Regions from separate parts of the Rhizobium sp. SEMIA 4085 genome, predicted to be linked through region 2. Evidence: predicted binding sites of a transcription regulator. Region 2 holds the regulator's gene; each other region holds the start of a gene.
The links. The regulator LexA, encoded in region 2, represses DNA repair genes until DNA is damaged. The targets are predictions, from matches to a motif close to TGTTCNNNNTGTGTTCNG.

Region 1: rmuC (DNA recombination protein RmuC) is a predicted target of LexA. The motif match lies at 10,663-10,680, and genes of this name have one in related genera.
Region 3: C9413_RS17885 (PA0069 family radical SAM protein) is a predicted target of LexA. The motif match lies at 7,458-7,475, and genes of this name have one in related genera.

What each region holds. Positions count from the first base shown of each region.
Region 1 is NZ_JABEPH010000014.1:7,250-19,506, forward strand. Features, by position in the region: gene C9413_RS02945 (class I SAM-dependent rRNA methyltransferase) at 1-154, opposite strand, end outside; gene C9413_RS02950 (carbon monoxide dehydrogenase subunit G) at 271-723, shown strand; gene C9413_RS02955 (GNAT family N-acetyltransferase) at 768-1,202, shown strand; gene C9413_RS02960 (LapA family protein) at 1,210-1,542, opposite strand; gene C9413_RS02965 (integration host factor subunit beta) at 1,654-1,953, opposite strand; gene sppA (signal peptide peptidase SppA) at 1,983-2,933, opposite strand; gene lptC (LPS export ABC transporter periplasmic protein LptC) at 3,153-3,818, shown strand; gene C9413_RS02980 (LptA/OstA family protein) at 3,833-4,438, shown strand; gene lptB (LPS export ABC transporter ATP-binding protein) at 4,478-5,266, shown strand; gene rpoN (RNA polymerase factor sigma-54) at 5,423-6,958, shown strand; gene raiA (ribosome-associated translation inhibitor RaiA) at 7,214-7,786, shown strand; gene ptsN (PTS IIA-like nitrogen regulatory protein PtsN) at 7,857-8,321, shown strand; gene C9413_RS03005 (ribokinase) at 8,457-9,356, opposite strand; gene rmuC (DNA recombination protein RmuC) at 9,407-10,630, opposite strand; partial or broken gene C9413_RS03015 (protoglobin domain-containing protein) at 10,838-11,330, shown strand; gene def (peptide deformylase) at 11,420-11,938, shown strand; gene C9413_RS03025 (hypothetical protein) at 12,000-12,257, shown strand, end outside.
Region 2 is NZ_JABEPH010000222.1:483-9,609, reverse strand. Features, by position in the region: partial or broken gene lpxI (UDP-2,3-diacylglucosamine diphosphatase LpxI) at 1-195, shown strand, start outside; gene lpxB (lipid-A-disaccharide synthase) at 195-1,358, shown strand; gene gltA (citrate synthase) at 1,384-2,673, opposite strand; gene C9413_RS20625 (hypothetical protein) at 3,114-3,287, opposite strand; gene lexA (transcriptional repressor LexA) at 3,626-4,342, opposite strand; gene C9413_RS20615 (VOC family protein) at 4,547-5,425, shown strand; partial or broken gene kdsA (3-deoxy-8-phosphooctulonate synthase) at 5,422-6,261, shown strand; gene C9413_RS20605 (HAMP domain-containing methyl-accepting chemotaxis protein) at 6,290-8,134, opposite strand; partial or broken gene eno (phosphopyruvate hydratase) at 8,576-9,127, shown strand, end outside.
Region 3 is NZ_JABEPH010000174.1:956-11,843, forward strand. Features, by position in the region: partial or broken gene C9413_RS17840 (cell wall hydrolase) at 1-749, shown strand, start outside; gene C9413_RS17845 (AtpZ/AtpI family protein) at 1,032-1,376, shown strand; gene C9413_RS17850 (F0F1 ATP synthase subunit A) at 1,446-2,198, shown strand; gene C9413_RS17855 (F0F1 ATP synthase subunit C) at 2,267-2,494, shown strand; gene C9413_RS17860 (F0F1 ATP synthase subunit B) at 2,573-3,214, shown strand; gene C9413_RS17865 (F0F1 ATP synthase subunit B) at 3,218-3,703, shown strand; gene C9413_RS17870 (phosphotransferase) at 3,786-4,547, shown strand; gene C9413_RS17875 (DUF4168 domain-containing protein) at 4,732-5,181, shown strand; gene C9413_RS17880 (ribonuclease HII) at 5,347-6,039, opposite strand; gene C9413_RS17885 (PA0069 family radical SAM protein) at 6,234-7,391, opposite strand; gene C9413_RS17890 (glycosyl transferase) at 7,529-8,047, shown strand; gene C9413_RS17895 (hypothetical protein) at 8,235-8,549, shown strand; gene moaB (molybdenum cofactor biosynthesis protein B) at 8,597-9,148, opposite strand; gene C9413_RS17905 (4-(cytidine 5'-diphospho)-2-C-methyl-D-erythritol kinase) at 9,148-10,035, opposite strand; partial or broken gene C9413_RS17910 (tetratricopeptide repeat protein) at 10,042-10,888, opposite strand, start outside.

The DNA.
Region 1 (12,257 bases), on a different contig from region 2:
TTGCAGCAGGCGCAGTCGCCTCTCGCACGGTCTCGCGCGCGGCCACAGGTTTGACCGCTTTTGGCGGGTGGCTCGAGCGTTCGTCATTGTGGCGATTGCCGGGGGAGCCGGCAGATTGCGCCTTATGGCCCGGCCGGCGCTCTTTCTGTCTCAACGTGATTTCCGCGTCTCAAGTTTGATAGAGCCCGTGCAAATAGCATCCCCAGTCACCTTGGCAAAGTGCTTTCCCGCTGTGATAAGTTTAGAGAATTGAAACGGGAGGATTTCGATATGGACATGACCGGCGAGGAACGCATCAATGCGTCGCGCGATGCGGTGTGGGTAGCCTTGAACGATCCAGAAGTCTTGAAGCGATGCATCCCCGGCTGTCAAAGCCTTGAGATGAGGTCGCCAACCGAGCTTACGGCGGTCGTCAAGGTCAAGATCGGACCGGTCTCGGCGACCTTCAACGGTGAGGTGACCCTGACAAATGTCAACGCGCCGCAGAGCTATACGATTTCGGGTGAGGGCAAGGGCGGCGTTGCAGGCTTTGCCAAGGGCGGGGCCGACGTCACCTTGAGGGCGGAAGGTGCAGAGACAGTGCTGCAATATGCCGCAAAGGCACAGGTCGGCGGCAAGCTTGCCCAGCTTGGAGCGCGTCTGGTGAATTCGACATCGCAAAAGCTTGCGCAGCAATTCTTTGCAGATTTCAATGCTGTCGTCAGCGAAAAGGCCGCGGAATAGTCTATTGGCTTGGCACAGTCTTTGGCCTCTTCTAAATCGCATCCATGAATTACACAGTCAGAAATTCCCGCCCTTCGGACAATGGGCAGCTCGGCGACATTTATCTCAACGAGCGCAGGCAGACCTTCACCTGGGTCGATCCCGGCAAGTTCAGCCATGAGGATTTTCTCGCCCATTCGCAGGGTGAAATTGTCTGGATTGCCGAAGCGCCTGATGGCGAGATCGCCGGTTTCATGACGCTATGGGCCGCAGATGATTTCATCCACATGCTCTACATCCGCAAGGAATGGCAGGGCAGGGGCGTCGGTACAGCGCTGCTGAAGGCTCTGCCGGAGTGGCCGCGCCGTAAATACCGGTTGAAGTGCCTGATCAACAACAGAAACGCCAAGACATTCTATGCCGGCCGCGGTTTCGTGGTCACCGGTAGCGGCACGTCGGCTGAAGGCGACTACGAGGAACTGAGCTTTATTCCTGCCTGACGGTCGATCAGCGGGCCGGCAATTGACCGGCGATCTCTTCGGCGCGGGTCTTGTGCCGGTCCGCTTCGCTGTGCCAGCGAACGGCCTCCTTCGCCTCGATTTTCGCGCGCTTGCGGTGTTTGCCCTGTGTGAGCCATGTGGCGGCCGATCCGATCAGCATGCCGACAATCAGCGCGATGAAGATGAAAACGAAGAACGGCGCAGCAACCGCGAGAACCTGATCTTCGGGCCGGAAGGGGTTGAATGCCAGCGTCACGCTCTGCCGGTTGGCAACGCAGAAGGTGATGAGAATGATGCCGAGCGGCAACAAAATCAAAAGGTTGATGATCTTCTTCGCCATCCGTGGCCTCCGCGCGTGGTTGCGCCGCTTCGATACGGCGCATGACTGCTCACGAAAATAGAATGGTACGCGCGAGGTTCAAGCGCGATTTCGACGCAGTCCGGATGAAGTTCAATCGTCGTGGTCGGCCTGGCCGGGGTTCAGCCGTTCGCGCAACTCCTTGCCGGTCTTGAAGAAGGGCACCCACTTCTCCTCGACGAATACGGTGTCGCCGGTGCGCGGATTGCGACCGGAGCGCGAAGGGCGGTTCTTGACGGAAAATGCACCGAAGCCGCGAAGCTCGACGCGGTTGCCCGCTGCGAGCGCATCGGTGATCTCGTCGAGAACCGCGTTGACGATATTCTCGACATCCCGGTGATAAAGATGCGGGTTGCGCGCGGCAACGATCTGCACCAATTCCGACTTGATCACGGTCGCCCCCTTAAATTATTGATTTCTTATCAATCGCGGCCAACCTGCCAAACTGAAACGAGCCCGTCAAGGAGCAACTTTTGTGGCAGAATGCCCTCGATGTCCTGGCTCTTCACGAGATCGCCATAGCCGAACAGAACTGCGAGCTTCGAAACAGCCCCTGCGAGAAGAAAAGGCGTATTGCTCTTCTTGTCCCAATCCACGACCGGAAGATCCTTGCCGACGTCCCTCCCGGCGAGATAGTCCCGGATTTCCGTGTCGCCGCCGACCCGGTCGATGAGCTTGGCCTTCGCCGCTTGGCGGCCGGTGAAAATCGTGCCGTCGGCGAGCTTCAGCACCTCGTCGCGCGGCAGCTTGCGGCGGTCGACAACCAAGTCGACGAACCAGGCGTAGCTGTCCATGACCATATTGTTGATCATGGTTTTGGCTTCCTCACTGGCAGCATGGAAAGGCGATGGCTCTGCCTTCAGCGGCGACGACTTGATCTCCTGCAGCGAGACGCCGAGCTTGTCGAGCAGCGGTTGGATCTGCGGATACTGAAAGATCACGCCGATCGATCCGGTGAGCGAACTTTCTCCGGCAATGATCGTATCGCCCGCGGCAGCAATCATATAGCCCGCGGAAGCGGCAAGCGTCCGGATATCGGAGACGACGGGCTTCTTCGCCGCAATCGCCCGGATCGCTTTGAATATTTTTTCGCCGCCAAAGGTCGTGCCGCCCGGCGAAGAAATGGAGACGATGACGCCTTTGACGCGGTCGTTTTCTTCGATCTTCTTCAGCCTCTCGAGCAACTCGTCGTCGTCGGTTATGAGCCCGGAAATTGTCACATGGGCGATGTGCGGCCGCTGCGTGGCGATGTCGCCTGCGACGAATTGGTAAAGAGCAAAGCCGAGCGCGACCAAGAGCACCACCGCCGCAATACGCCAGAAGCCGAGTTTGCGGCGAAGCCTGCGGCGATCCGCGATCGTCGAACTGTCCATAAGGTCCTCCAGAGCCGGCGCGCCGGCTTCATGCAACATGGCATCAGATAAGGCGGCATTCCTTCTTCGGAAATGCCGATTTACCTCGTTTTCATGCCTTATTTGCTAGTTGCAGAAAAAAATCCATATTGGCAAGCTAGTGTAATAATGCGAAACGATCTGTGATCGGTCGATGTAGTCCCTATATAGGGTTGCCGATCAACAGACACGGACATGTTAATGCTCAACACATTGAACAGCAGCGGGAAGCCTGCCTTTGCCAGGCCTGGAGGGAGCGCCTATGCGGCTGCCCTGTTCCATTCTGCACGTGTCCGCCGCCTGAAGATATTGCTGCCTGTCGCTGCCGTCATCATTTCGCTTGCCTTCATTGCAGTCTCGATGGTCCGGGCTTACCTGCCCGAGAATCTCAAGATCGAGGGTGCCAAGATCGAAAACGGCAAGATCGTCATGGAAAAGCCGGCGATCGCCGGGCGCAATGCCGACGGCATCAACTATTCGATGCTTGCTGAGCGCGCGTTGCAAGACATCAAGAATCCGAACCTTATCACGCTCGAAACGATCAAGGCTGCGGTGCCGGTCAACGATGATCTGATCGCCCGCGTTGAGGCTGCCACGGCCGATTATGACCGATCCACGGACAACCTTGCGCTGAGGGACCCGTTCACGATTTTGCTGAGCAACGGTCTGACGGCGAAATTCCAATCTGCCAAGCTCGATATCAAGGGCGGCAAGATGACGACAGATGATCCTATCGAGATTCAAAAAGACGGCGCTTCGATTGTTGCGCAGTCGCTCAAGATGACGGATAAGGGGCGCGTGATCACATTCGAGGGGAATGTTCGCATGAATGTCGATCCATCCGTCATCCGTAAACAGGGCACCTAACAGCCGGGTCACTCATGACAATAGATTGTCACTTTTCACTTCGTAAGTCTGGCATAACACTTGGCGGCAGCGCCCTGGGGCTTTTACTGATGGCAGGGGCGGCCTTTGCGCAGGCGACGACCAGCCAGATGGATGGCCTGAAGCTCGACAGCAATCAACCGATCCAGATCGAAAGCGACAAGCTCGAGATTCACGATCAGGACCACAAGGCCGACTTCACCGGCAATGTGAAGGTCGTTCAGGGGAAGACGACCCTGCAGGCCGGTCACATGACGGTCTTTTACAAGGCACAGGGCGGCGACGCCCAACCCAACGGCGCAAAGGCCGACGCCGGAGCGGCGTCCATCTCATCGGGCAATGCCGACATCGACCGTATCATCGTCACCGATAAGGTTTTCCTGAGTTCCGGCACGCAGACAGCGACCGCCGACAACGGCTCCTTCGACATGGCCCAACAGCTCTTCGTCCTGAAGGGTGAAAAGGTTGTGCTGTCGGATGGGCCGAACGTCTTCACGGGCTGCCAGCTTACGGTTCATATGCAGACCGGACAGGCGCAACTGGATAGCTGCGGGGGGCGCGTCCAGATTCAGCTTGATCCGAAATCCCAGAAAAAGAACTGAGACCGGCCGCCCGACGTGAAATTATTCTCGCTTTCAACCATGTTCGGCCGGGCCGGGCCGCAATCTGCCGCGGACTCTGCCGCCGGCGGAGACAAAAGCCGTTACCACGGCACGCTGATTGCACGCGGCCTGACGAAGACCTATAGCACGCGGCGTGTCGTCAATGGCGTTTCGCTGGTTGTCAGGCGCGGCGAAGCTGTCGGCCTTCTGGGTCCAAACGGTGCCGGCAAGACGACCTGTTTTTACATGATCACCGGCCTCGTGCCGGTGGACGAAGGCACAATCGAGATCGACGGCAACGACGTAACGACGATGCCGATGTATCGCCGGTCGCGCCTCGGCGTCGGATACCTGCCGCAAGAGGCCTCGATCTTCCGCGGCCTGACGGTCGAAGAGAATATCCGCGCCGTGCTCGAAGTGCACGAGAAGGACAAGACCGAGCGGGAAAAGAAGCTCGATGAGCTTCTGGAGGAATTCCATATCTCCAAGCTGCGAAAATCGGCGGCGGTCGCATTGTCGGGCGGTGAGCGCCGGCGTCTGGAAATCGCTCGCGCGCTCGCAACCGATCCGACCTTCATGCTGCTTGACGAGCCATTTGCGGGCGTCGATCCGATTTCGGTCGCTGACATCCAGAACCTCGTCCACCATCTGACTGCGCGCGGCATCGGCGTTTTGATCACCGATCACAATGTGCGCGAGACGCTCGGCCTCATCGATCGGGCCTATATCATCCATGCCGGCGAAGTGCTGACGCATGGGCGCGCGAACGACATCGTCAACAATCCGGAAGTGCGACGGCTCTATCTTGGCGATAAATTCAGCCTTTGATAGGATCGAAGGCGACGGAAATTCACCTTCCTGTCATACTTGCGCTTGACCAAATAGAATAAAAAAGCAATTTTTGGGCCAAGTTGGATTTCCGCGGCCCGAACTCTGCTCGATCGCGGTTTCCCGGAGGAATTGAACGGGAGTTTCGCGTCCGCTATGGCCCTGTCTGCCAATCTTTTCCTGCGACAGAACCAGTCCCTGGTGATGACGCCGCAACTGATGCAATCCATCCAGTTGCTGCAGATGACGCATTTCGAGCTTGTCCAGTTTATTGCGCAGGAAGTCGAGAAGAACCCATTGCTCGAATTTCCGTCAGATGACGCGGAAACGGGCAGTGATAACGATGCACAGGATGAGCCGTACGGGCGTCAGGCCGACGAGGATGACCGCACCGAGGCGCTTTCCGGGGACTGCTATGACAACGGCAATGACGGCAGCGCCAGCCGGCTGAGCGAAGAGCTGGACGTCAATTATGCAAATGTCTTCCAGGATGACGGGGTCCCGCCACGGGCCGATGCGCCGGAGCTGATCAGCCAGTGGAAGTCGATGCCGGGGGGCGGCGACGGAGAGAATTACGATCTCGATGATTTTGTTGCAGGCCAGGTCTCGCTCAGGGATCACCTTGCGCAGCAGATTCCATTCATCCTGCCGGATGCGGGAGACCGGCTGATCGCGCAGCAGTTGATCGACCAGCTCGACGAGGCGGGTTACCTGCAGAGCGACCCTGCCGACATCGGCGAAAGACTAGGTAGCGATCCTGCGGCCGCGGAACGTGTTCTTGGCGAATTGCAGACCCTTGATCCGCCTGGGGTTTTTGCTCGCAGCCTGGCCGAATGCCTGTCGATCCAGCTGAAGCAGAAAGACCGCTTCGATCCCGCCATGCAGGCCCTCGTTTCCAACCTCGAATTGCTGGCACGGCGCGACTTCGCGACGCTCAAGCGGCTTTGCGGCGTGGACGAGGAAGACCTGCTTGATATGCTCGCAGAGATTCGCCAGCTGAACCCGAAACCCGGCAGCTGCTTTGAAACCAGCGTTTGCGAAGCGATCATGCCGGATGTCGTCGTACGTTCGTCACCAGATGGGAGCTGGCTGGTGGAGTTGAACCCTGATACGCTCCCGCGCGTGCTCGTCAATCAGTCCTATTTCGCCCATGTTACAAAGAACGGCGGCGACTACACGTTCCTGTCTGAATGCCTTCAGAGCGCCAACTGGCTCACCCGCAGCCTCGATCAGCGTGCGAAGACGATCATGAAGGTCGCAAGCGAGATTGTCCGCCAGCAGGATGCCTTCCTGATGCATGGCGTCGATCACCTGCGCCCGCTGAATCTGAAGACGGTTGCCGATGCCATCAAGATGCACGAGTCGACCGTCAGCCGCGTCACCTCAAACAAGTACATTCTGACCCCACGCGGCCTTTTTGAACTCAAATATTTCTTCACGGTGTCGATCAGCGCGGTGGAGGGCGGCGATAGTCATTCGGCTGAGGCCGTTCGCCACAGGATACGCTCCCTGATCATGCAGGAAAGTACGGATGCGGTCCTCTCCGACGATGATATTGTCGACATGCTGAAGAAGGATGGCATTGATCTGGCTCGCCGTACGGTCGCAAAATACCGCGAGGCGATGAATATCGCGTCCTCCGTCCAGCGGCGGCGCGAGAAGCGGGCATTGGCGAAGGTTGCGGGCTTTTGACAGTCGAGCTAAATCAACCCTTGCCTGCATATCCTAATCAGCGCGGCGGCACACCCGTTGACATTTCGGCAGTCTGCCGCTAGAAGCCCGCCGCAACTGGCGCTGCAAACAGCGTTTGGACTTATCCCCATCATCCTCAGGGCGATTGAAGCACACGACTTAAGCCGATATTGCTTGAGTTTGCGTGAAGTGCTTGGATGAGGTCTGGCCTTGGCGTAAACTGGTACCGCAAACCACTATAAGAAGGGAAACTCCATGAGTGTGCGTGTATCCGGTAAACATATGGAAATTGGGGACTCGTTCCGTCAAAGGATCGAGGACCAAATGGACATGGCCATCACGAAATACTTCGACGGGGGATATTCCGGTCAGGTGATTGTGGAGAAATCGAGTTCGCGGTTCTCTGCGGATTGCAAGCTCCATCTTGATAGCGGGGTGGTGCTGCATGCGGCAGGTGAAGCGATGGACCCGCAGCTTGCATTCGATGCCGCTTCGGAGCGCATCGAAAAGCGTCTCCGCCGCTACAAGCGCAAGCTCAAAGATCATCATGCCGGAAACCATCTGAATGGTACGGAAGTCGCCTATACGGTCATGGACGCTGTCCCGGATCATGAAGACGAGGTCCCCGACGATTTCGCACCGGTAATTGTTGCCGAGAGCACGAAGCAGTTGAAGACCATGTCCGTTGCGACCGCCGTCATGGCGCTCGATATGACGGATGAGCCACTGCTTTTGTTCCGCAGTCCGGGCACGGAAAATTTGAACATCGTTTACCGCAGGCATGACGGTAATATTGGCTGGATCGACGCCGCCAATATCAAGAGCTGACATCCGGGCGATGAGCGGTAGCCACGCCGCTCTCCCAATCATCCGGTTTCGGCGACAGAAGGAAAAAGAAATGGCATTGGCAGATCTGCTGCACCAAGATGCGATCATTCCCGCCCTAAAGGTAAATTCGAAGAAACAGTTGCTTCAGGAATTGGCGGCAAAGGCCTCCAAGATCACCGGCCTTTCCGAGCGGGAAATTTTCGACGTCGTTCTGCAGCGCGAGCGTCTCGGCTCGACGGGCGTCGGCAATGGCATCGCCATTCCGCACGGCAAGCTCGCAAGCGTCCGCTCGATTGTCGGCGTCTTCGCACGGCTGGAAAGTCCGGTCGATTTCGAAGCGCTGGACGACCAGCCGGTCGACCTGGTGTTTCTGCTTCTCGCCCCGGAAGGGGCGGGTGCCGACCATCTTAAGGCGTTGTCGCGCATTGCCCGCGTGCTTCGCGATCACGATCTCGTCGCGAAGCTGCGTGCCACAGATTCCGCATCGGCGATCTACGCTTTCCTCAATGAAGAGCAAGCATCGAACGCTGCCTGAGCCGCAGACGATCATCTAAAATGAAAAGAGGCGCCCGGTTGTCGGACGCCTCTTTTCATGTGTGAAGACTTGTGCCTCAAAACTCTTCCCAGTTGTCCTGAACAACGGCGGCCGAACCGTGCGACTGTTGTGAGGCTATATCTTGTTTGCGACTTCGGCGGACAAGGGAATGGATGGCTGTGCTCCGGCCTTGAGGCAGGCAAGCGAGCCGGCGACGGCGGCCCGGCGGAGCGAAGCCTCGAAATCGAAGCCTTCATCGAGGCTTGCGGCAAAGTAGCCGCAGAATGTATCGCCCGCCCCGACGGTATCCACCGGCTCGATCTTCAGTCCTTTCGCTCGTGTAACGACGCCATCCCGGATTGCGATCACGCCGTCGGCGCCGAGCGTCACGATCAAGGTCTGCCCAGTCTCTCCGTGCAGGCGCCTCAACGCCGTTTCGCGATCGGCCGGGTTCATGTTGTCCTGGCCAGCAAGGCGCTCGAACTCCGTCTCGTTGGCGATGACGATATCGGCGAGACGTCCAAGCCGCGGGGCGTCGGCAATGAGCGGGGCGAGGTTGAGGACGGTCGTGACGCCCTTGACCTTGGCTGCGGCCAGCGCACGCTCGACTGCCGGTGCAGGCACCTCGAACTGCAGCATCAGGGTATCGCCCTTGCTCATGGCGCCGATCGCCGCATCGGCATCCTCGGCCGCGATGGTCCCGTTTGCGCCCGGCACGACGGCGATCATGTTCTCGCCGTCTCCACCAACAAGGATCAGCGCCGTACCGGTGGGGCCATCAACACGCTTGACGCCTGCAAGGTTGATGCCCGCCTGATCGAGAAGCGCCAGCGCCGGTGCAGCGAATTCATCCTTGCCGACTGCGCCCACCATATGGACCACGCAGCCGGCGCGTCGCGCGGCTAATGCCTGGTTGGCTCCCTTGCCGCCCGCCGCCGTGGCAAAGCCGTTTCCGGCCACCGTTTCGCCGGGCTTTGGCAGGCGATCGGTCGTGGCGATGAGGTCCATGTTGATGGAGCCGAAAACTGTGATCATAAAGGGTGTCCTGTCATGCTTCTCATGGCGACGGACACTGCCCGATGGGTTCACTCTTCGTCAACCACCCTGAGTTTGAGAAGGCCGGTGCGGCTTTCGACCGACTTCGCCGGAGGTCCGCTTTCACGTTCCTCCTTGAGCGCCTCTGCGCCCTCGAATTCCAGCGCTTCGATTTTTGCGCCGCGTTTGGAGAGTTTGTCAGTGGACGTGATGATCTGATCAACATCCCGCTGTGCCTGGGAAAAATGCGTCTGGAGTTTGCGCACGCGTTCATCGAGCCGCCCGAGATCATCCATCAGGATCGCGACCTCGCCCTGGATGACGTGCGCCTGCGCCTGCATGCGCTGATCCTTCAATACGGCCTGGATGACCTGGATCGACAGCATCAGCAGCGAAGGCGAAACAATGACGATGCGGGAACGATGCGCTTTCTGGACGACCGGCTCGAAATTCTCATGAATTTCAGCGAAGATCGATTCCGAAGGAACGAAGAGAAAAGCCGTATCCTGCGTCTCACCCTGGATAAGATACTTCTCCGATATATCGCGGACATGGATTTCCATATCGCGGCGGAATTGCTGCGAGGCAAGCTTGGTTGCGTCCTGCGTGCCCGCGTCGCGAATGGCATTCCAGGCTTCGAGAGGAAACTTGGCATCGATGACGAGCGGCGGTGCACCGTTCGGCATGCGCACGGTGCAGTCCGGCCGCGATCCGTTTGAAAGCGTTTGCTGGAAAGCATAGGTGCCCATCGGCAGACCGTCGGCGACGATGGTCTCCATACGCGACTGGCCGAAGGCGCCGCGCGTTTGCTTGTTGGAGAGGATAGCCTGAAGCCCGACGACATCCTTCGCCAGCGTCTGGATATTGTTTTGAGCGACATCGATGACAGCGAGCCGCTCCTGCAGGCGCTGAAGGTTCTCATGCGTCGATTTCGTCTGTTCGCTGATCGTCGTGCTGACACGCTGCGACATTCCGTCGAGGCGCTGACCGATTGCCTGGTTGAGTTCGGCCTGACGCGTCCCGAAGACCTCAGCCATGGTCGAAATGCGTCCCTGCATCTCGGCCTGAATCTTCAGGAGCTCGGCCATGCGGGCATCGGCTTGCGCGGCCCGGATCGCTGCCTCCTCATCCTGTTCGCGCCGCAGGTTGCTGTTCCTGACCAGTAGGAACATGAGCACCACGACAACAAGAGCGACAGCGCCACCGGCAAGCGCGAGGATGGTCGGGCTGAGCCCGGCGATCGAAATTGTCAGCGATTCGGTAACATTGTTCATTCGCGCACAATAACAAACCCGCCGGCGATGGCTAGATCAAAACGTGAACAGATCCACAGCGCGATTTCGTGGGCAAAGTGCTAAGGCACTGCGGCACGAAGCTCCTGAAGATCGCCGTCCGATCTTAACGAATAGTCAACTATATTTTCGAATTGTCGTTTCTGAGAAGACTTCTATCGCACCATGCGCCAGGACAGAAATCAGAGTATGACCGCTCAGCAATTCGAAAACGCACTCAAGCAGCGCCTTGATTTCATCGGACTCGACAGCGAGGGGAGAAAGACGATACGCGAACTGCGTCCGGTCATCGGCGAACTGATCGGCGGCGCGCTGGACAAGTTTTATGGCAAGATCGCCAGGACGCCCGCAGTGGCCGGCTCCTTTTCCGACAAGACGCGTGTCGGCCACGCCAAGAAACGCCAGGAGGGTCACTGGGCGAACCTTGCCTGCGGCAATTTCGACGAGAGCTTCGTGAACGGCGTCACCGCCGTCGGCAGGGCGCATGCCCGCACTGGCCTTGAACCGCGCTGGTATCGGCGGTTATGCGATCGTCATGGCAGAACTTGTCAAAGGCGTCATGGAAAAGCAGTGGCCGTCACGGTTCGGCCATCAAAACGGCAAGGCGCTTGCCGAGAAGCTCGCCTCGGTCATCAAGGCCCCTATGCTCGACATGGTCTATTCAATTTCTGTCTATCTCGATGCCGCAAATTCGGCAGGGCTGCGCAAAAAAGCACTTTCCGGAGTTTCAGGATAATTCCCTAGCTGGAAAAGATAGGTTATGGGATCGCGATGACCATCAAGCCACTTATCATTCTTCCAGACCCCGTCCTCCGCCAGGTTTCCAAACCGATCGAGCGGGTCGATGCCGATCTCAAGCGTCTTGCCGACGATATGCTGGAAACGATGTATGACGCACCGGGCATTGGCCTGGCGGCAATCCAGGTCGGCGTGCCGCGCCGGATACTGGTGATCGACGTTTCGCGGGAGGGCGAGGAAAAGCAGCCGCAGGTCTTTATCAATCCGAAGATCGTCAAATCTTCCGACGAGCGATCGGTCTACGAAGAGGGCTGCCTTTCCATTCCGGACTATTATGCCGAGGTCGAGCGTCCGGCGACCGTCAGCGTCGAATATCTCGACCGTGACGGCAAGGAGCACACCGTTGAGGCCGACGGCCTCCTCGCCACTTGCCTTCAGCACGAGATCGACCATCTGAACGGCGTACTCTTCATCGATTATATATCGCGGCTGAAGCGGGAAATGGTGATCAAGAAGTTCACGAAGGCGGCGAAGTCGGCGAAGGCGCTCTGAGTTGCGTTGAACTATGGACGCAGCGCGCCTGATATCGCTGATTTCGTAAGGGAGGTGCCGTATGGGCGGTCTTCTGATCCGGGATATTTCCGATGCGAAACGGAACATCGCCGTGCGTGCCGAGCGAAGGGGTGGCAGCCTTTCCGACGAAGCCAGGCGCCTTGTGCAAAAAGGCATGATCGCCGAAGGATCTGTTGCAAATGATGACGATCTAACGGCATGGGACAGTCTGCGTTCGATCCTCGGGCCGGACAACGACGACGAGGCCGAGGTGTTCGCGAAAATCATGGAAGAGATTGAAGCGGACCGAAAGCGCAAT
Region 2 (9,127 bases):
CAGGATGTCCGCGCCGACCTTCCGTCGATCGGCCTCTCCACGGTGACGAATGCCAAGGCGGCGGGTTTGGCGGGAATTGCAATCGAGGCGGGACGTGCTCTCGTGCTGGATCGCCAGGCTGTGATCAAGGCAGCCGACGAAGCCGGGCTTTTTGTCTGCGGGCTCGATCGCGGCCTGCCGTCATGGGGGCTGTGATGAAGATCGCGATCGTGGTAGGCGAGGTTTCCGGAGACCTTCTCGGCGCCGATCTCGTGGCTGCACTGAAGCGCAGGCATGCCGGGATTGAACTTGTCGGCGTCGGCGGCGACGCGCTGGAGGCACAGGGGCTGAAGTCGCTCTTCGACTTCTCCGAGCTTTCGATTATGGGCATCACACAGGTGCTTGGAAAATTGCCGAAGCTTGTCGCCCGCATCAGGCAGACGACGGCTGCAATCGTTGCGGCAAAGCCCGATATTCTTTTCATCATCGACAGCCCGGATTTTACCCATCGCGTTGCCAAACGTGTTCGCGAAGCCCTGCCGGAACTCCCGGTCGTCAATTATGTCTGTCCCAGCGTTTGGGCGTGGAAGGAATATCGCGCCCAGCAGATGCTCGGTTATGTCGACCATGTGCTGGCCGTTCTGCCGTTCGAGCCCGCGGTGATGGAGCAGCTCGGCGGACCGCAGACGACCTATGTCGGCCACAGGTTGACGGCGGATGCGGACCTGATTGCCGCCAGGCGCGGCCGGGCAGAAAAGCTCAGGACCGTCGGCGAGGGCCGGAAAACGATCATGCTGCTCCCGGGCTCGCGCTCGTCGGAGATCACAAAGCTGCTTCCCTATTTTCGCGATGCCGTCAATGAGCTCGTCGCCCGCGGTGGCACAATGCGGTTTCTCATGCCGACCGTCAGCCGCAGGGAATCGATGGTTCGCAACCTCGTGGAGGACTGGGAAACGAAACCGGAGATCCTGATTGGCAATGAACAGAAATGGCGAGCTTTCGCGGAGGCCGATGCGGCAATGGCTGCCTCGGGGACTGTCATCCTCGAGCTTGCACTTACAGGCGTGCCGACAGTCTCAGTCTATAAGACAGACTGGATCATCACGATGATGACGCGGCGCATCAAGACGTGGACAGGAGCAATCCCGAATCTGATCGCCGACTATGCCGTCGTCCCCGAATATATCAACGAGGTCGTTCGTGGCGCGAGTTTGGCGCGCTGGATGGAACGCCTTTCCAGCGACACGCTCCAGCGGCGCGCAATGCTCGAAGGTTTCGACCTTGTCTGGCAGCGCATGCAGACGGAAAAGCCGCCGGGCGAGAAAGCGGCGGATATCGTTCTCGACATTCTGGACAGGAAAAAACCCGGCCGTCTCTGACCGGGTTTTTTCGGGCGGAAGCGGCTTAGCGCTTCGAAACCGGAACGTAGTCGCGCAGCGGTTCGCCGATATAGAGCTGGCGCGGGCGGCCGATGCGCTGCTGTGGATCCTCGATCATCTCGTTCCACTGGGCGATCCAGCCAACCGTACGGGCCAACGCAAAGAGCACCGTAAACATCGTCGTGGGGAAGCCCAGCGCCTTCAGCGTGATGCCGGAATAGAAGTCGATGTTCGGGTAGAGCTTCTTTTCGATGAAGTATTCGTCGGTCAGCGCGATGCGTTCCAGCTCCATCGCGACTTCGAGAAGCGGATCGTCCTTGTGACCGAGTTCGGCGAGGACCTCATGCGTCGTCTTCTGCATGATCTTGGCGCGCGGATCGTAGTTCTTGTAGACACGGTGACCGAAGCCCATCAGGCGGAACGGGTCATTCTTGTCCTTGGCGCGGGCAATATATTCCGGAATGCGCTCGACCGAGCCGATTTCCGAAAGCATGTTGAGCGCCGCCTCGTTGGCACCGCCATGAGCCGGGCCCCAAAGGCAGGCAATGCCGGCCGCGATGCATGCGAACGGGTTGGCGCCCGAAGAGCCGGCGAGACGAACTGTCGAGGTCGAGGCGTTCTGCTCGTGATCGGCGTGCAGGATGAAGATACGGTCCATGGCGCGCGAGAGGACCGGGTTCACGACATATTCTTCGCACGGGACCGCGAAGCACATGCGCAGGAAGTTCGAGGCGTAGTCGAGATCGTTCTTCGGATAAACGAAGGGCTGGCCGATATAGTACTTGTAGGCCATGGCCGCGATAGTCGGCATCTTGGCGATCATGCGTAGGCTTGCGACCATGCGCTGATGCGGATCGGTGATGTCTGTCGAGTCGTGGTAGAAGGCAGACAGAGCGCCGACACAGCCGCACATGACGGCCATCGGATGGGCGTCGCGGCGGAAGCCGGTGAAGAAGCGAGACATCTGCTCGTGCACCATGGTGTGATGCGTGACGCGGTAGTCGAAGTCCTTCTTCTGGGCAGCCGTCGGCAATTCGCCGTAAAGCAGTAGATAGCAGACTTCCAGGAAGTCGCCATGTTCAGCAAGCTGTTCGATCGGGTAGCCGCGATGCAGCAGAATGCCTTCATCGCCGTCGATATAGGTGATCTTCGATTCACAGGAAGCGGTCGAGGTGAAACCAGGATCGTACGTGAAGGAACCGGTGTTTTTATAGAGTGCACCAATATCGATGACGTCCGGACCGATCGTTCCGCTTTTCACGGAAAGATTGGCGGTTTTGTCGCCGATTTTGATTGTTGCGCTTTGATCCGTCATGCTGATCCTCCAAACTGGCGGCGGCGCCATAAAAGCGCCATAGGGTTAAGCGTCCTCTCCGATAGCTATATGATCAGAGCGCCAATGCCAAGTTACCGTGGCGCCATTTTGTGCATCGCAGTATCAACTTTTGGACACTCCTGCGATGCCGGAGGCGCATAGCGGAAGCCAATGATTTAATTCGGCTTTTTGCAATCCAATTTTTTGGTCTTTTTTCAATCGATTATTGTTGCTGAAACGCCCTCAGGGCTGCATTCTGGTTGTATTCATAGGCTGTCGGCATGCTGGGTGCATGCCGGAGTTGAAAACGGCTGAGCTGCGCATTTCCGCTTCTGTAGATGTCGCGGACAAGCAGTTTGCGAGCTTCCCGGCTTGCGCTTTTGGAATGCGGGAAGGAGCCTTCGGCAACAGGACAGCGCTCGCCCGTCAATAGCCACCGTTCACCCCAATAGCCACAGATCAGTCATTGTGGATGCATACCGGCTTTCGGCCTGCAAATGGCGAGCGAAGGAGCCGCTCAGGGCACGCGCCTGCGCATTGCGACGGTTTTTTCGAGCTTGGGCGGCGATCTGGTTTGCGTCCGGCACGAATCTTTCGCCGCCTTCTTCGATCATATGGCCATGCTCAGCGCTTTGGCTTTGACCGATCGCAGCCGTGAGGCGCGCTGCGACCCGCGAAAAGACGGGGGATGCAAACTTTTCATCGCGGCAGCAGGAAGAGGTAAGCAATGCGATGCGAAACGGTGCCACGCCCGGCTTGCGATGCCGCGGACATCGTCCGTCACGCGGGCAAGGTTGCGGTTCGGCGCCTGCCAATGGCGCAGTGCATTTCGCGGATGAAACCTCGCGGAAAACCGGCGCCGTCGAACCGTGCTTTGAACAACTGCCTTCGAGAAACTCGATTGCCCGTAGAGCTTGGCGCGCCGGCGCCTTTGCCGGCGACGCGCTGCCAGTCAATGGTAGCGGCGGATAAGGCCGACGAGCTTACCCTGAACCTTCACGCGATCCGGTCCAAAGATGCGCGTTTCGTAGGCCGGGTTCGCCGCTTCAAGCGCGATGGACGCACCCTTGCGGCGGAACCGCTTCAGCGTCGCTTCCTCGTCATCGACCAGTGCCACGACAATGTCGCCGGGATTGGCGGTGCTGGTGTTGCGGATGATGACCGTGTCGCCATCGAAGATGCCAGCATCGATCATCGAATCGCCCTTGACCTCAAGCGCATAGTGTTCGCCGGAGCCGAGCATATCGGCCGGAACGTTGATGTCGTGCGTGTTGTTCTGGATCGCCGAGATCGGCACGCCTGCCGCAATGCGGCCCATGACGGGAACCGAAATAGAGCTGTTATTGTCTTCGTTCGCCGGCTTCGGCGCGGCGGCAGCAGGCTGCGGCTTGCCGAGGCTGCCCTCGATGACGCTCGGCGAAAAGCCGCGGCGGGGCTGCATGCTCGGGCTGTAGGCTTCCGGCAGCTTGATCACTTCAAGCGCGCGGGCGCGGTTCGGTAGGCGACGAATGAAACCGCGCTCTTCCAGAGCGGTAATCAGCCGGTGGATGCCGGATTTGGACGCGAGATCCAGTGCATCCTTCATTTCGTCGAAGGATGGCGGAACGCCGGATTCCTTCATACGCTCATGAATGAAGAGGAGAAGCTCCTGTTGTTTGCGTGTCAGCATCGAAGTTTAACCCCAAATTCGTGAAACAAAGCCAGAACAGACACTATATGTTCCATATGTGTTCCGCAAGTACCTAAATTTTCGTAAAACTTCGTCCCAATACCGGTCATTTTCGGAAACTTTGTTTGCCGGATCATCGCTTTCAGCTTGCATTGACCACGTAGCGGCACACATCTTCAGCACAGGAAATGGAGACCTGGCGCCATGCAGCATCCGTTGGATCATCTTGTTCTACCGGTCACCAACATCGATCTCGCGCGGGAGCGGCTGGGACGACTGGGGTTCACGGTTGCCGCCGAGGGCCGTCATCCTTTCGGCACAGTGAATGCTTGCGTTTTTTTCGCCGACAAGACCTACCTCGAGCCGCTTGGCGTCGCGAGTGCGAAAGAATGTGAAGAATCAGTGCGGCACGGAAACGTGTTTGTGGCGCGCGACCAGGCCTTTCGTTTCCGGTGCGGCAATGACGGATTCTCTGCGGCAGCATTCAGCACGGACGACGCGGACGCCGATCATGCTCATTTCGTGCGTGCGAGAAAGAGCGGCGGCGCCATGCTGGAGTTTTCGCGCCTGATCAAGATGCCGGACGGGTCGCAATCGACAGGCACTTTCAAGCTTGCGTTTGCCGCCGATCTTCGGGCGCCGGATTTCTTCCTGTTTGACTGCCAGCGCATCAACGCCTCTCCGGCCGATCGGAGCGCGTTAGAAAAGCACGCGAACGGTGCAACCGGTATCTCGGAGATGGTGCTAAGCGCGCCCGAGCCTGAAGCCTTCGGCTCGTTCCTTCAGTTGGCCGTGTCTACGACAGAAATTGAGCGGACACCGTTTGGCGTGGCGATCGCGGCAGCGAATGTCAGGATCAGTCTGCTGTCGCCGGAAGGGGTGGAGGCTTATTTCGATTCGGTGCCGTTAACCGTGGATAAGGGTCTGAGAGGCAGCGCTATCGTTTTCCGCACCACCGATCTTGCCGTGACAGAAGCGCTTTTGGCTGATAACGGGATGCCCTATACACGCAAGAACAACAGAGTCCTGGTGAAGCCTGCGCCCGGCCAAGGCGCGATCTTCGCCTTCGAGGAGACCCGATGAGCAATACGAATTCCGAAGTCGCAGTCGGCGAAGGTGCCGGCCGCGTCGTATTTTCCAACAGTGGCAGGCTGTCGCTGATCGCCGGCGCATGCGAAATGGAGAGCCGCGACCATGCCTTCATGGTTGCTGGCACGCTCAAGGAGCTTTGCGGCAAGCTTGGCATCGGGCTCGTCTACAAGACCTCCTTCGACAAGGCGAACCGCTCTTCGCTGTCGAGCAAACGCGGTATCGGTCTAGAGAAGGGCTTGAAAGTCTTCGCCGACCTCAAGAAGGAACTCGGCATTCCGGTTCTGACAGATATCCATTCGGAAGAGCAATGCGCGCTGGTCGCCGAGGTCGTGGACGTTCTGCAGATCCCGGCCTTCCTCTCCCGTCAGACGGACCTGCTTGTGGCAGCCGCGAAGACCGGCCGTGTCATCAATGTCAAGAAGGGCCAGTTTCTCGCTCCCTGGGACATGAAGAATGTTCTCGCCAAGCTAAATCAGAGCGGCAACCCGAACGTTCTGCTTTGTGAGCGTGGCGCGTCCTTCGGTTACAATACGCTGGTCTCGGACATGCGCTCGCTGCCGATCATGGCGGCCATGGGGGCTCCGGTCATTTTCGATGCGACCCATTCCGTACAACAGCCAGGTGGCCAGGGCACGACGTCGGGCGGGGAGCGCCAGTTCGTCGAGACGCTGGCGCGGGCGGCGGTTGCGGTCGGAGTTGCAGGTGTCTTCATCGAGACCCACCAGGATCCGGACAATGCCCCCTGCGACGGCCCCAATATGGTGTACTTGAACGACATGCCGCGGCTTCTGGAAAAGCTGTTGGCCCTCGACGCCGTCGCCAAGGCGGAGCGATCCTGGCCGAAGGTGCCCGCCGTCAACCGGCGAGCGCCATCCTTTGGCTTGAGTACGACCGCGTTGCGGCGGACGTCGTTACGTCATCGAGAAGGAAGCGGGCCAGCAGGTGATTGAGGTGTATCGCCTCGTCACCGAGTTCGCGGCAGGCGGCATTTGTCTGTTCAACCATCGCCGCGTTCTGCTGCGTGACGCTGTCCATAGTGTTGACGGCGGCGTTGACTTCCAGGAGAGCGGTCGTTTGTTCGGCAGAGGAACGCACGATCGACTCGATCAACGCGGTCACCTTCAGAACCTGCTGATCGATATTGCCGAGCGCTTCACCGGTGCGGTTGACCAAGGCAACGCCGGCCGAAACCTGGCTGGAAGACGTCTCGATCAGCTGCTTGATTTCCTTTGCCAGATTGGCGGAGCGGCTGGCAAGGTCGCGCACTTCCTGTGCAACCACCGCAAAACCCTTTCCGGCCTCGCCGGCGCGGGCGGCTTCCACGCCGGCATTGAGCGCGAGCAGGTTGGTCTGGAAGGCGATTTCGTCGATGACGTTGATGATCTCGCCGATCTGTGCAGATGATGTCTCGATCTCCTCCATCGCAGCGACCGCCTCGTGCACGACGGTTGCCGAATAGCTGGCGCTTTCCTTTGTCGCCGTCATCATCACGTTGGCTTCTTTGGCCCGTACCGACGAGTTCTTGACGGTGACCGTGATCTGGTCGAGCGCCGAGGCCGCCTGCTCCAGCGAGGCGGCTTGATGTTCGGTTCGCCGGGCCAGATCGTTTGTGCTCGATGCGATTTCGCCGGAGCCGCTCCTTACTACATTCGTCACGATCGAGATTTCCTTCATCGCTTCACAAAGCGTGCGGACGCTCGAATTGAACTGCTCGCGCAGCTTCTCGTAGGCTGCGTCGAAAGGCTCGCTAAGCTGGACCGTGAGATCGCCGCCGGAGAGCCGTTCCAGGCCGCGGCTCAGGCTGGCGATGACGCCCTCGCGGATGGCTTCCTCGTCTGCATTGGCAGCGGCAAGCGCCGCATCGCGCTGTGCTTGGGCCTGACGTTCGGCATCCTGGCGGGCACGGATATTGTTCCGCTCTTCGGCGGATTCGCGGAAGACGGGGACGGCGCGCGCCATCTCCCCGATCTCGTCGGCACGCCGGCTGAAGGGCACATCCTTCGAATAGTCGCCGCCGGCAAGGATCGCCATATAGTCGCGCATCGCCGAGATCGGCACGATGGCGCGGCGGCGGAAGACGTAAAGGCCGCCAAGAAGCAGGCAGAGCGAGACTGCGGCAGCCGCGAGCGTGATAGCCGAAAGGATGCGTGTCTGTTCGGCGGCGTCCTTTTCAGCGGACGCCAGGAAGGTGTTCGCCATACCGACGAGTTCGTTGACGGCGTTTTCATGGATATGGAAATTCGTCGCAAGCTTTTCGAAGGACGCCGGAATGACTGCGGAGTCATTCTTGACAATGGCCGGAGCGAGTTCCTCCCGCATCACCTTCCAAAACACCTCGCCTTTGACAAGGACATCGTTCAAGAGCTTCTGCTTGAGGTCCGAGCTGAGCGCGGTCGCCAGCCAATATTTGCGGCGGTCCTCGTAGGCGGGCTTCAGGACATTTTCTATGCGGTCGACGTTATTCTTGGCAACGCCGGGGCGCTGCACCGCTTCGAGCGCAAGCATGTAAGACTCAACGAGGTAGAGGGGCGGCGGCAGTATATCGGCGACGAGATCCTTGCCGTAGATGATTTGTTTGTACATCTCGCCGTTCACCCGCAGCTTATTGAAGGCATAATTCTGTATGCCGATCGAAGCGATCAATCCCGCGGCGACGACCATCGCGAAAATAGCAAGGCTGCGTGCAATATTGAGTTTCATCCTGCGCCCCATGAAGTGAATAGCGAACAGATGCTGTTCGTTTGAAATTATTCTGGAATTTTCGAGGGACCTGAAATCGTGAGATCCGTATAACCAAGCGGATTTGGACCGCACGAGGAAGCGCATCATGCAATACTACTTGCCGGGAAGCGGGGCAGTATTTCCTCACTGAGTATTAATTATAATATTGATTGGTTACTGACCGATAAATTTACAACCAGATCGAAAGTGACCGGGTATCATTTCAAAACCTGAGGTTCCGAAAAGCCGGAGCAAGCTCGCGACAGGGATCGATGGGGTGCGAGCGGCTTCTTCAAAAGCCTGACATATTCGGGCTATAGGCCATACCATGCCGTGTGTCGTCGGTGTGGCATTGTAATTTGCGTGCCTTCGATTAAACAGGCTTCGAACGATTAATCACCCACCGAGCAGGAAGAGATCATGACTGCAATTACCGACATTATCGCCCGCGAGATTCTCGACAGCCGTGGCAATCCGACCGTTGAAGTCGATGTCTATCTCGAAGACGGCAGCATGGGCCGTGCGGCTGTGCCGTCCGGCGCCTCGACCGGTGCGCATGAGGCCGTCGAAGTTCGCGACGGCGGCAAGCGCTATCTCGGCAAGGGTGTTGAAAAGGCCGTCGAGGCTGCCAACACGGAAATCTTCGACGCGATCGGCGGCATCGATGCCGAAAACCAGATCCAGATCGACAACATCATGATCGACCTGGACGGCACGGCGAACAAGGCCCGCCTCGGCGCCAATGCCATCCTCGGCGTATCGCTCGCCGTCGCCAAGGCTGCCGCCCAGGCTGCCGGCCTGCCGCTCTATCGCTACGTTGGGGGCGCGAGCGCGCATCTGCTGCCGGTTCCGATGATGAACATCATCAACGGCGGCGCGCATGCCGACAATCCGATCGACTTCCAGGAGTTCATGATCATGCCGGTCGGCGCCGATTCGATCCGCGAAGCGGTTCGCATGGGCTCGGAAGTC
Region 3 (10,888 bases), on a different contig from region 2:
GCACACAGCTCCTTTTCCAGCCGAGCTTCGCCATCAAGGACAAGTCCGCCTTCGTGAAGCCGAAGATCATGGGCAAGGAAATCGAGATCGCCACCAATTTCTACAGGAAGCAGCCGGTCATGCCGGAACCCGGTGTTCCGGCGATGCTTGCAGGCCTCGTCACGAGCAACAAGGCCGACGTGCTGGCGACCGCCTAGGCGCCGGCAGCCCCGGACTACGCCCGTCAATCGCCCGTCGACTCGATCCTCGCCGATCAGGCAAATGACGGCCGCTTCGTCCCGCAGATTGGCGCGGGCGATCACGCATGGGCGGCGAGCATCCTGCCGGCCAGCGTGTTTTCGGCGCGCGAGCAGCAGTGCCTTGCATCTGGCATCTATTTCGAAGCTCGCGGCGAATCGGTAAAGGGGCAGGCCGCAGTCGCGCAGGTCATCCTCAACCGCGTCAGGAACCCGGCCTACCCGAAAACCATCTGCGGCGTTGTCTACCAGAACGAAGACTGGCGGAACCGCTGCCAGTTTTCCTTTGCCTGCGACAACATCCGCGATCGCGTGAACTCCGAAAATCACTGGCGCGTTGCCCGCGACGTCGCCATGGCCGTCACGGCCGGCAAGATCTGGCTTCCGCAAGTCGGCTCGGCTACACATTATCATGCGGTCTATGTCCGGCCGAAATGGGCAAGGACCATGGAAAAGGTCGGCCGGATCGGCCTGCACGTCTTCTACCGCACCTATGGCGGCGGCTGGAGCTGAGGAAAAGCCGGTCCGGCAGCGGATTTCAGCGCCGATCATCGGCTTCGAAAGCGGATTCTTTCGCTCGAATTTTCAACGCAGTGTGAAATTCGGATCAAATCATTGATTCGGAACGATAATTTTATGGCTGGACATAAGCTTCCTACGCCTTGACTATGGTTTCCCCTAAAACTATGTTGCGCGCGACTTCAGAACGGGCCGAAAGGTTTTCAGACCTTGTGTCCGTTGTCCTGAAAACCGGGGTAGCGGGGATCGCGGACAGCGGAAGACGAGGAGGAAGCCATGGCGGATGACCGCGAGGAAAGTCTTGAAAAGCGCCGTGCGCAGCTGGGAGCGAAGCTCAGAGCCAAGCGCATAGATGCGGGAGAGGACGAGGCGAACGAAGCCCGCGCCGAGGTAAGCCGCAAAGGCTATGCTGAGGCGATGAAGCTTTCGAGCGAGTTCATTTCCGCCATCGTCGTCGGTGCCCTTCTTGGCTATCTTTTGGACCGTTTTGTCGGCACGGCGCCTTGGGGGTTGATTGTTCTTCTGCTTCTCGGTTTCTGTGCCGGCGTTTTGAACGTTCTTCGTGCTGCAGGCAAGGTTGCAAAACCGGAGCCTGGAGAGGCCGAAAACGGCAAGAAATAGGGCAGCGTGCCAGCGCTTTGTCCAGTGTGATGATCCCGCAATCGCGGGCCAAAGAGGAGAGAACAAGCGGTGTCTAACGATCCGACCCATCAGTTCCTGATCCAGAAGATTGTGCCGATCGAAATTGGCGGAATTGATTTCTCGTTTACCAACGCTTCTCTCTTCATGGCGGCATCCGCTGCCGTTGCCGCAGGCTTCCTTTATTTCTCGACGTCAAACCGCGCGATCGTTCCCGGCCGCTCGCAATCGGTCGCCGAAATGTCTTACGAATTCATCGCCGGAATGCTGAAGGAAGGCGCAGGAACCAAGGGGATGAAGTTCTTCCCGCTGGTCTTTTCGCTCTTCATGTTCGTGCTGACGGCAAACCTGCTTGGCATGTTTCCGTATTTCTTCACGGTGACGAGCCAGATCATCGTCACCTTCGCCTTGGCACTGCTCGTCATCGGCACCGTTCTCGTCTACGGCTTCTATAAGCACGGCTTCCATTTCCTGAATGTCTTCGTGCCCTCGGGCGTGCCAGGCATTCTTCTGCCGCTGGTGGTGACGATCGAAATCATCTCCTTCCTGTCCCGCCCCATTTCACTTTCTGTTCGTCTTTTCGCCAATATGCTCGCCGGTCACATCACGCTGAAGGTGTTCGCAGGCTTCGTCGCCTCGCTTGGAGCCCTCGGTGCAGTCGGTGTCGGCGGTGCCATTCTTCCCCTGATCATGACGGTCGCCCTGACCGGTCTCGAGTTCCTCGTCGCCTTCCTTCAGGCTTACGTCTTTGCGGTGCTGACTTGCATGTACCTCAACGACGCAATTCACCCGGGTGGCCACTAAGGATACCGACATTGACGTCAACGGGCGTCAGTCAATTCGCCGCAACAACCATTTCAAAGGAGTTCAACATGGAAGCGGAAGCAGCAAAGTTCATCGGTGCAGGTCTGGCTTGCTTTGGTATGGCCGGTACGGCTCTCGGCCTCGGCAACATCTTCGGCAACTACCTCGCCGGCGCTCTGCGCAACCCCTCTGCCGCTGACAGCCAGTTCGGCCGTCTGGTTTTCGGCTTCGCCGTTACGGAAGCTCTGGGCATCTTCTCGCTGCTCGTCGCTCTCCTTCTGCTCTTCGCCGTCTAATATCGGCGGATTGAGGGATCACGGCCTGCGACCAGCAAGCCGTGATCCTTTGTATTTGCAGTACACCTGGAGGTGAGCATGTTTTTTGTGACCCCGGCCTATGCTCAAGAAGCTCCGGCGGGAACGGCAGAACCGGGTGCAGCGCCCGCCACGGACCCGCATGCCGCTCCGGCGCCCGGCGAGGTCCATACCGAGACCGGCGTTCCCGGTGGCGAGCATGGCGGCGGTGTTTTCCCGCCTTTCGATTCGTCGACTTACGCATCCCAGCTTCTGTGGCTGGCGATCACCTTCGCCGTTTTCTTCTTGCTCATGCAAAAGGTCATTACGCCGCGAATCGGCGGTATCCTCGAGCAGCGCCATAAGCGCATCTCGCAGGATCTCGACGAGGCAAGCCGCCTGAAGGCGGAAGCCGATGCGGACGTTGCAGCCTATGAAGCTGAACTCGCTGCGGCCCGCGCCAAGTCGAACTCGATCGGCTCTGCCGCGCGAGACGCCGCCAAGGCCAAGGCCGAAGAAGATCGCCGCTCCGTCGAAGCGAGCCTCTCCGAGAAGCTGAAAGCTGCCGAGGGCCGCATCGCCGACATCAAGGCGAAGGCATTTGCAGACGTCGGCACGATTGCCGAGGAAACGGCCGCTGCCGTTATCGAACAGCTGATTGGTGGCACAACCGCCAAGACCGACGTTGCTGCTGCTGTCGCAGCCGCCAAGAAGGAGGCTTGATCGATGGAATTTGATGCAACTTTCTTCGCCTTTGTCGGCCTCGTCCTGTTCCTGGCCCTCGTCGTCTATCTGAAGGTTCCGGGCATGATGGCAAAGTCGCTTGACGACCGCGCCGACCAGATCCGCAACGAGCTGGCCGAAGCCAAGCGTCTGCGCGAAGAGGCTCAGCATCTGCTGGCCGAATACCAGCGAAAGCGCAAGGAAGCGGAAGCGGAGGCTGCGCATATCGTCGCCGCCGCCGAGCGCGAAGCCGAGATGCTGACTGCCGAGGCGAAGAAAAAGACGGAAGAGTTCGTCGCCAACCGCACGGTCCTTTCGGAACAGAAGATCAAGCAGGCGGAAGCCGATGCGATGAAAGCCGTCCGTTCGGCTGCCGTCGATCTGGCGATCAGCGCGGCCGAAACGGTTCTCGCCAAGAAGGCCGACGGCAAGGTCCAGACCGACCTCTTCAAGGGTGCCGTCGGCGAAGTGAAGACGCGCTTGAACTGAGCGTTCTTTCATGTTGATCTGGAAAGGCCCCGGCAACGGGGCTTTTTTATTGGCGGCGGTGCGGCTGCCCGGAGAGTTGCTGATGCTGAAGGATGAGACGGGTTCCGGACCGATCTTGCGTGACGGGCTCGTATGGCGCGCCACGCGTCCATGGACTGCGAATGTGCATTCCCTCTTTCGCCACCTGAAGCAGTGCGGCTTCGCTTCAGCGCCGCGATCGGCAGGCTATGATGAGAATTTCGAGCGCGTGACTTTTATTGAGGGCGAGTGCGGCGACCTCGATAGTGTCCAAATGCGCTTGGACACGGTACTGACTTCTGCGGCGCGATTGCTGCGCATCTACCACGATTGCTCGACATCCTTTCAGGGGGCCGCTGAAGGCGCCTGGCAGCTTAAGCCGAAGCCGCCGTTTGAAGTCATCTGTCACGGCGATTTTGCACCGTACAACGTCGTCATGCGCGACGGCAAAGCGATAGGCATCATCGATTTCGAAGCGGCACATCCCGGTCCGAGGCTCTGGGATATCGCCTATGCTGTCTATCGATGGGCGCCGCTGTCGAGACATATCGCGGTAGAGAGCATCGTCACGATAGAAACGCAGATCAACCGGGCGCGGGACTTCCTCGACGGTTACGGCTTGCCAGCCGATGAACGCGCCGCTTTGCCCGATCTTGTCATCGAGCGTTTGAAGGGGCTTGTCGCTTTCATGGAAGCGGAAGAGGCGCGGGGATCGGAAAAATACCGCAAGGATATCGAAGACGGCCACCATCGGCTTTTTCGCGATGACATCGGCTACATCCGCGGTCATCGGGCTCAGATCGCGGCCGGTATCATGGCCAATTGATTGAGCCGGCAGCACGCCGAAGCGGTGAATCCTGCCACAAAGCCGCCGCTTGATTGTCGGCAGATCGCCTTCCTATTGCCGCACCGAAAACGCCTGAGAGTCACATTGTCGCCGGATCGTTCCTCAACCCTAACCGGCGGCCAAGGCACTATGTCGCCGTCCATGCCACCACAGAGGAATGAATATGATCACACGTTTTACCCCTGTTGCAGCGTTGACCGCTGCAGCTCTCAGCTTGATGTTTTTCAGCAGCCCCGCGTCCGCACAGCAGGCAGCTCCAGCGCAGCAACCGGTTCAAGCGCAACCAGAAGGCAAAGGCGCGGCCGCAGCCGTCAGCGATCAGAAAATCGAGGCCTTTGCGGTCGCCTATCTTCAGGTTGACCAGGTTAGGCAGGAATACTCGGCCAAGATCGGAGCAACACAGGACACGGCAGCCAAGCAACAGCTGCAGACTGAAGCCAGAAAGCAAATGGTACAGGCCGTGGAAGCCTCTCCAGGCATCTCGCTGGATGAGTACAACTCAATTCTAACCGCCGCGCAGAACGATCCGGCGCTCGTCAAGAGAGTTCAGGAAAAGCTCCAGGAATCTGCGCCCGCGCAGCCGGCGCAGCCGGCGCCCGCGACGCAGCAGTAAGCTGGGCGCCGGGACTGCACTTGTGCTGTTCTGGTTCCATTGAAGCGGTCCGAATGACCGCTTCAATCATCGCGTGCGAACGCATGATGCTGCTTCTATGAACGGCAATATAGAGTTCGGTCTCATGGAAGCTCGGTCTCGTGGACAGGTTTGCAGCGGCAGCAGTTACTCTTCCAGCATTTCGTCCATCGTGGCGCCTTCGGTTCCGTTCTTCTTCAACGGCCGGAAGCTCATGCGGTGAAGCGAGCAGGGGCCATGCCGCTCGATGCCGGCGCGGTGCTGCGCCGTGCCATAACCCACATGCGCGGCAAAGCCGTAATCGGGGAAGACGGCATCTGCACGGGCCATCATCCGGTCGCGGGTCACCTTGGCAACGATAGAGGCGGCGGCGATGGAGACCGAGCGGGCATCGCCCTTGACCACCGCTTGGCCCGGGCACTCCAGCCCCGGCGGTACGTCGAGGCCATCGGTCAGTACATAGCTTGCAGGAATAGCAAGGCCGCAGATTGCCCGGCGCATGGCGTCGAGGCTCGCCTTGCGGATATCCGTGAGGTCGATGTGTGTTGAACTCGACGATGCGATGGAAACCGTCGCGGTAGCGAGGATCTGGGCGAAAAGTTGTTCGCGCCGTTGCGCCGAAAGCTGCTTGGAATCGTTCAGCCCGTCCGGGATACGCCTGGGATCAAGAATGACGGCAGCGGCGACGACAGGTCCGGCCAAAGGGCCGCGCCCTGCTTCATCGGCGCCAGCGACCGGCCAGTGACCGGCCTTGCGTGCCTTCAGTTCCAGCTTGAAGTCCGGGACGAGCGGCACCTCTTCGAAAAGCAGAGGAGAATCGGGTGACGTGCGAGGTTTCATGCGGCTGAACCTCGCACGCCAACCCGATTTCCTGCAAGCCCCCGGATCAGGGCGGCGCACCGGGGGCTCAGGCCGCAAAACGGGCAGGGGAGCCGTTTGCGGCGGCAAGAAGCCAGGGCGGCGGCCTCCTGCGGGGTAACTCGTTATGGCATTCCCCGGGCGGCCTCAGGCAACACCCGCGCCCGGACGGGCTGCTAAAGCAGCGAAAGCTGCACGCCGCTGCCATCCGGCGGCACGAAAAGATCATCGCGAAGCGGCATGCTGCGCCTTGTCATGCCGAGCCGTTTCGTCGCCATCTCGAAGCGGCGGGCGAGCTGCCAGGCATAGGGGCCGGCGCCTTTCATGCGCTTGCCGAATTCTGCGTCGTAGTCCTTGCCGCCGCGCATCGAGCGGACCAGCGACATCACGTGCCGGTAGCGATCCGGATAGTTCTGCAGCAGCCAGTCGCGGAAAAGCGGCGCGACTTCCAGCGGCAGGCGCAGGATCACGTAGCCCGCCTCCAGCGCACCGGCAACCTTTGCCGCGTCGAGAATGCGTTCCAGCTCGTGGTCGTTCAGCGCGGGGATCATCGGAGCGGCCATCACCGAGGTCGGGATGCCCGCCTCTGTCAGGGCCTGGATCGCCTCCAGCCGGCGCGGCGGCGTTGCGGCGCGCGGTTCCATCGCACGAGCGAGCTTGCGGTCGAGCGTGGTCAGCGAAAGCGCGGCACGCACAAGGTTCTTGGCTGCCATCTCCTGCAGGATGTCGATATCGCGCAGAATCAGCGCCGACTTGGTAACGATCGAGACCGGATGGTTCGCCTTGTTCAGCACTTCGAGGATCTGCCGCATGATACGCCATTCCTTCTCGATCGGCTGGTAGGGATCGGTATTGGTTCCGATGGCGATGACCCGCGGCTTGTAGCCGGGCCTCGCGAGCTCGCGCTCCAAAAGTTTGGCCGCATCCGGTTTGGCAAACAGCCTGGCTTCGAAATCGAGGCCCGCCGAAAGCCCCATATAGGCATGCGTCGGCCGGGCGAAGCAGTAGATGCAGCCGTGTTCGCAGCCGCGATAGGGATTGATCGAACGGTCGAACGGAACGTCCGGCGACTCGTTGCGGGTAATCGCCGTGCGCGGCTTTTCGATCTGCACTTCGGTCTTGAAGGGGGGCAGTTCTTCCAGCGTTTGCCAGCCGTCGTCGAAGGCCTCGCGGTGCATCGGCTCGAAGCGCCCGCTGGGGTTCAGTCCAGCCGCACGGCCGCGGCGCCGGTCGCCCTCGATGCGAAGGCCGGAAGAGGCGATCAACGCTTCGGCAACATCCGCCGTATTGGCAGGCGCAAACGCAGCCTGCCCTGCAAGGGACTGTTCGTTCATTCGGTTCTCCCGGGACAAGGCCATTGCCGTCGTCCGTCTTGATGATTAAATTCCTATCGAGAAAAAGAGAACAATGCAAGAACAAAATGAGGAAAGACATGCTGGCAAATTTTTGTGCGGCGCTTTATAAATAGGCAATGTTGACGGTTGTTTTGGAGTGCCAGGATCAGGAACCTGAGCTGGCGCAGACTTTATCGGTGCTGGTGGCGGGTGCAGTCGAAGGGCTCGTAAGCGACGTGGTCGTGCTCGATCACGGCTCGCGCGATGGTACATCCAGGGTGGCGGACGCGGCTGGGTGCCGGTTCCATTCGCAATGGGATATCAAGGATGTATTTCGCTCGGCCCGCGGCGAGTGGCTACTTTTCGTCGAACCTGGCGCCCGGCCGCAGACTGGTTGGATAGACGAGATCGCCGAATACGTCGCCCTCAACAAAGTTCCGGCGCGTTTCACCGCCTCGCGCGGATACAGGCGCCCGTTTTTCCAGCGTGTAGGCCGGTCGCTGCCGCCGCTGGAACTCGGCCTTCTCCTGTCGAAGAAACACGCGATTGCCGCCGCAAGAAGCGGAATGCGCCTTTCCGAATTTGCCAAGGGGCAGAAGCTGCGCAAGCTTTCCAGCGAACTAATTCCCTCCTGGGTCGCCCGCGCCGCACGATAGCGCGCAAACTTTGCAGCACCCGCGCTAAAGATGGCGCCCGATACGATTTCGCGCTATAATTCAGCCATGGCGCCGCCCGAGCGCCCCCGCTTCTTGGCGGCCGACCATGGAATTGCCGACAGACGGCAGAACAGGTCACAGCGGAAGTCTCCTCTTCTGCCGGGTTTCCGGCGAAAGGAGGTGCGTCATGAAACGCAATATGATCCGCGGCCTGCTGGCCGTCATATTGACGACATTGGTGATCGCGCATCCGCATTCGGCAGCATCGCAGATGATGCGCAGTTGCGCAGGCCGATCCGAGGTCGTCGAGTTCCTGGACAAGAACTTCGCCGAAAAGCTCACCGCGGTCGGACTGATCAACCAGAACGCCATTCTTGAGGTCTATGCCGCCAAGAGCGGCACCTGGACACTCATCATTACGGATGTTCACGGCGTCAGCTGCTTCCTGCTGTCGGGTGACAGCTGGGAAACGATACCCACTCTGCCGGGCTTGGATACATAGCGAACCCAGGCTGCTGCCATGGCGCATCCTGGGCAGCAGCGCGCCTTCTACTTCCCCATGCCGCGCTTCATGTGCTCGTCGAGCCGCGGCATGATCTCCACGAAATTGCAGGGCATGTGGCGGTAGTCAAGCTGCGCCTTCAAGATGCCGTCCCAGGCGTCCTTGCAGGCGCCAGGCGAGCCCGGGAGCACGAAGATGAAGGTCGCCTTGGCAACCCCTGCCGTTGCCCGCGATTGGATCGTCGACGTGCCGATCTTGTCGTAGGAGACGCGGTGGAAGACTGCCGAGAAGCCGTCCATGCGCTTCTCGAACAGCGGCTCCAGCGCCTCGGGCGTGACGTCGCGGCCGGTCAGGCCGGTGCCGCCGGTGGTGATCACGACGTCGATGCCGTGCGTCTCCGTCCAGGCGTTGACCTGGGCAGCGATCGCCACCTTGTCGTCGCGCACGATGGCGCGGTCCATCAGCTTGTGGCCGGCCTCGGCGATGCGCGCCACAAGTGTGTCGCCGGATTTGTCGTTCTCCAGCGTGCGCGTGTCCGAAACCGTCAGAACGGCGATGCCGACGGGAATGAACGGCCGCTGTTCGTCGATACCTGCCATCACCTGTCTCCCGAAAGCGTTTCCGTCGCCTGGAAATACCAGTCCGGCCGTTCTCTGTGAAGCTTTGCCGCGGCCGCTCGGGCTGTTTCAATCGAGCCGAAGATGCCGAAACAGGTTGCGCCGGAGCCGGACATGCGGACAAGTCTTGCGCCTGCGTCCTTCAATGCGGCCGACACATCTTCGATCTCGGGAACAAGCCTGCGGGCAGGCGGCTCGAGATCGTTCCGGTTGGCCCCGATCGCCGCCAGCCAGTCGCTGCCCCGCAAGGCAAGCGGCGGGTTGTTCTTCGCCGTCAGCATCCGGAATATCTCGGGCGTCGAGACCGCCTTCAGCGGATTGGCCAGCACGATCGCAAAAGAGGGCAAGGCAACGGGCTCGATCTGGTCGCCAATCCCGCGCGCAATCAGCGGCCGGTTCGCGAGGCACATGGGAACGTCGGCGCCAAGTCTGAGAGCGATCGCCGACAGCCTCCCGCCGGGCAGGCGGAGGCTCCAAAGCCGCATGAGGCCGCGAAGGGCGGCTGCCGCATCCGCGGAACCGCCCCCGATACCAGAGGCGATCGGAAGGTTTTTTTCGAGATGGATATGGACCGGCGGTGCATGGTCGCCCTGCGCCAGCGCTGCCTGGCGAAGCATGTCGCGCGCCTTGAGCACCAGATTGCTGCGCGAACCGATGTCGAGAGCGGGGCCGAACCGTCCGCTGATCGTGAATTCGTCCGATGGCGAAGGGGCAAAGCCCAGCCTGTCGCCGTGGCCGGCAAAGGTCACCAGCATGTCCAGCAGATGATAGCCGTCGGCTTTCTGGCCCGTCACGTGCAGGGCAAGATTGATCTTAGCGAAAGCATCTTCGGTAACCGCGAAGCCGCCGCCCATGCCCGCACCAGGCATGGGTTGTCAGGACTTCTTGTCGGCCGGCGGCGGCGTAACAGGCACCGGATCCGGCTGCTTCTTGTCGGCCGCCTTGGCGTCGTCGTTGTCCGTCGTCAGACCGTTCGCGATCTTGTCCTTGATTCTCGGAATCTCGGTCTCTTCCGGTTCCGAACTAAGCGCCCGGTTCCACTGATAAACGGCCTCGAGCTTGCGTCCGACGTGCCAGTAGGCGTCGCCCAGGTGGTCGTTGATCGTCGCATCACCGGCCTTGATTTCGGCGGCCTTTTCCAGTTCGGCAACGGCATCGTCGTAACGGTTCAGGCGGTAATAGGCCCAGCCGAGCGAGTCGATGATGTAGCCGTCGTCCGGACGAAGGTCGACGGCCTTCTTGATCATCGTCAGGCCCTCGTCGAGGTTGCGATTCATGTCGATCCATGAATAGCCGAGATAATTCAGAACCTGCGGCTGATCCGGATTGAGGTCGAGCGCCTTGCGGAAGTTCGGCTCGGCCTGGTCCCACTTCTTCAGGCGCTCATAGGCGATTCCGCGCTGGAAGAAGACAGTCCAGTCGGCGCGGCGCGGCAGCGGGCCGATCACCTCCACCGCCTTGTCGTAATTCGCCGCCATTTCCGCATAGTCCTTGGCGTCGGAAAGCACGCTGCCATAGGCGAGATAGGAGCGGACGTCCTTAGGGTCAGAAACGATCAGCGCCTTGAGGTGTTTGCGTGCCTCGTCGGTCTTGCCGCCCTGTGCCAGGGCAAGGCCGAGCTGAAGCTCCGAGATGCGTCGCATCGGGGAGTTTTCCGGCACGCGCCTGTAGAATTCGATGGCGCGATCCGTCTGTTCCTGTTTTTCAGCAATGCCGCCGAGA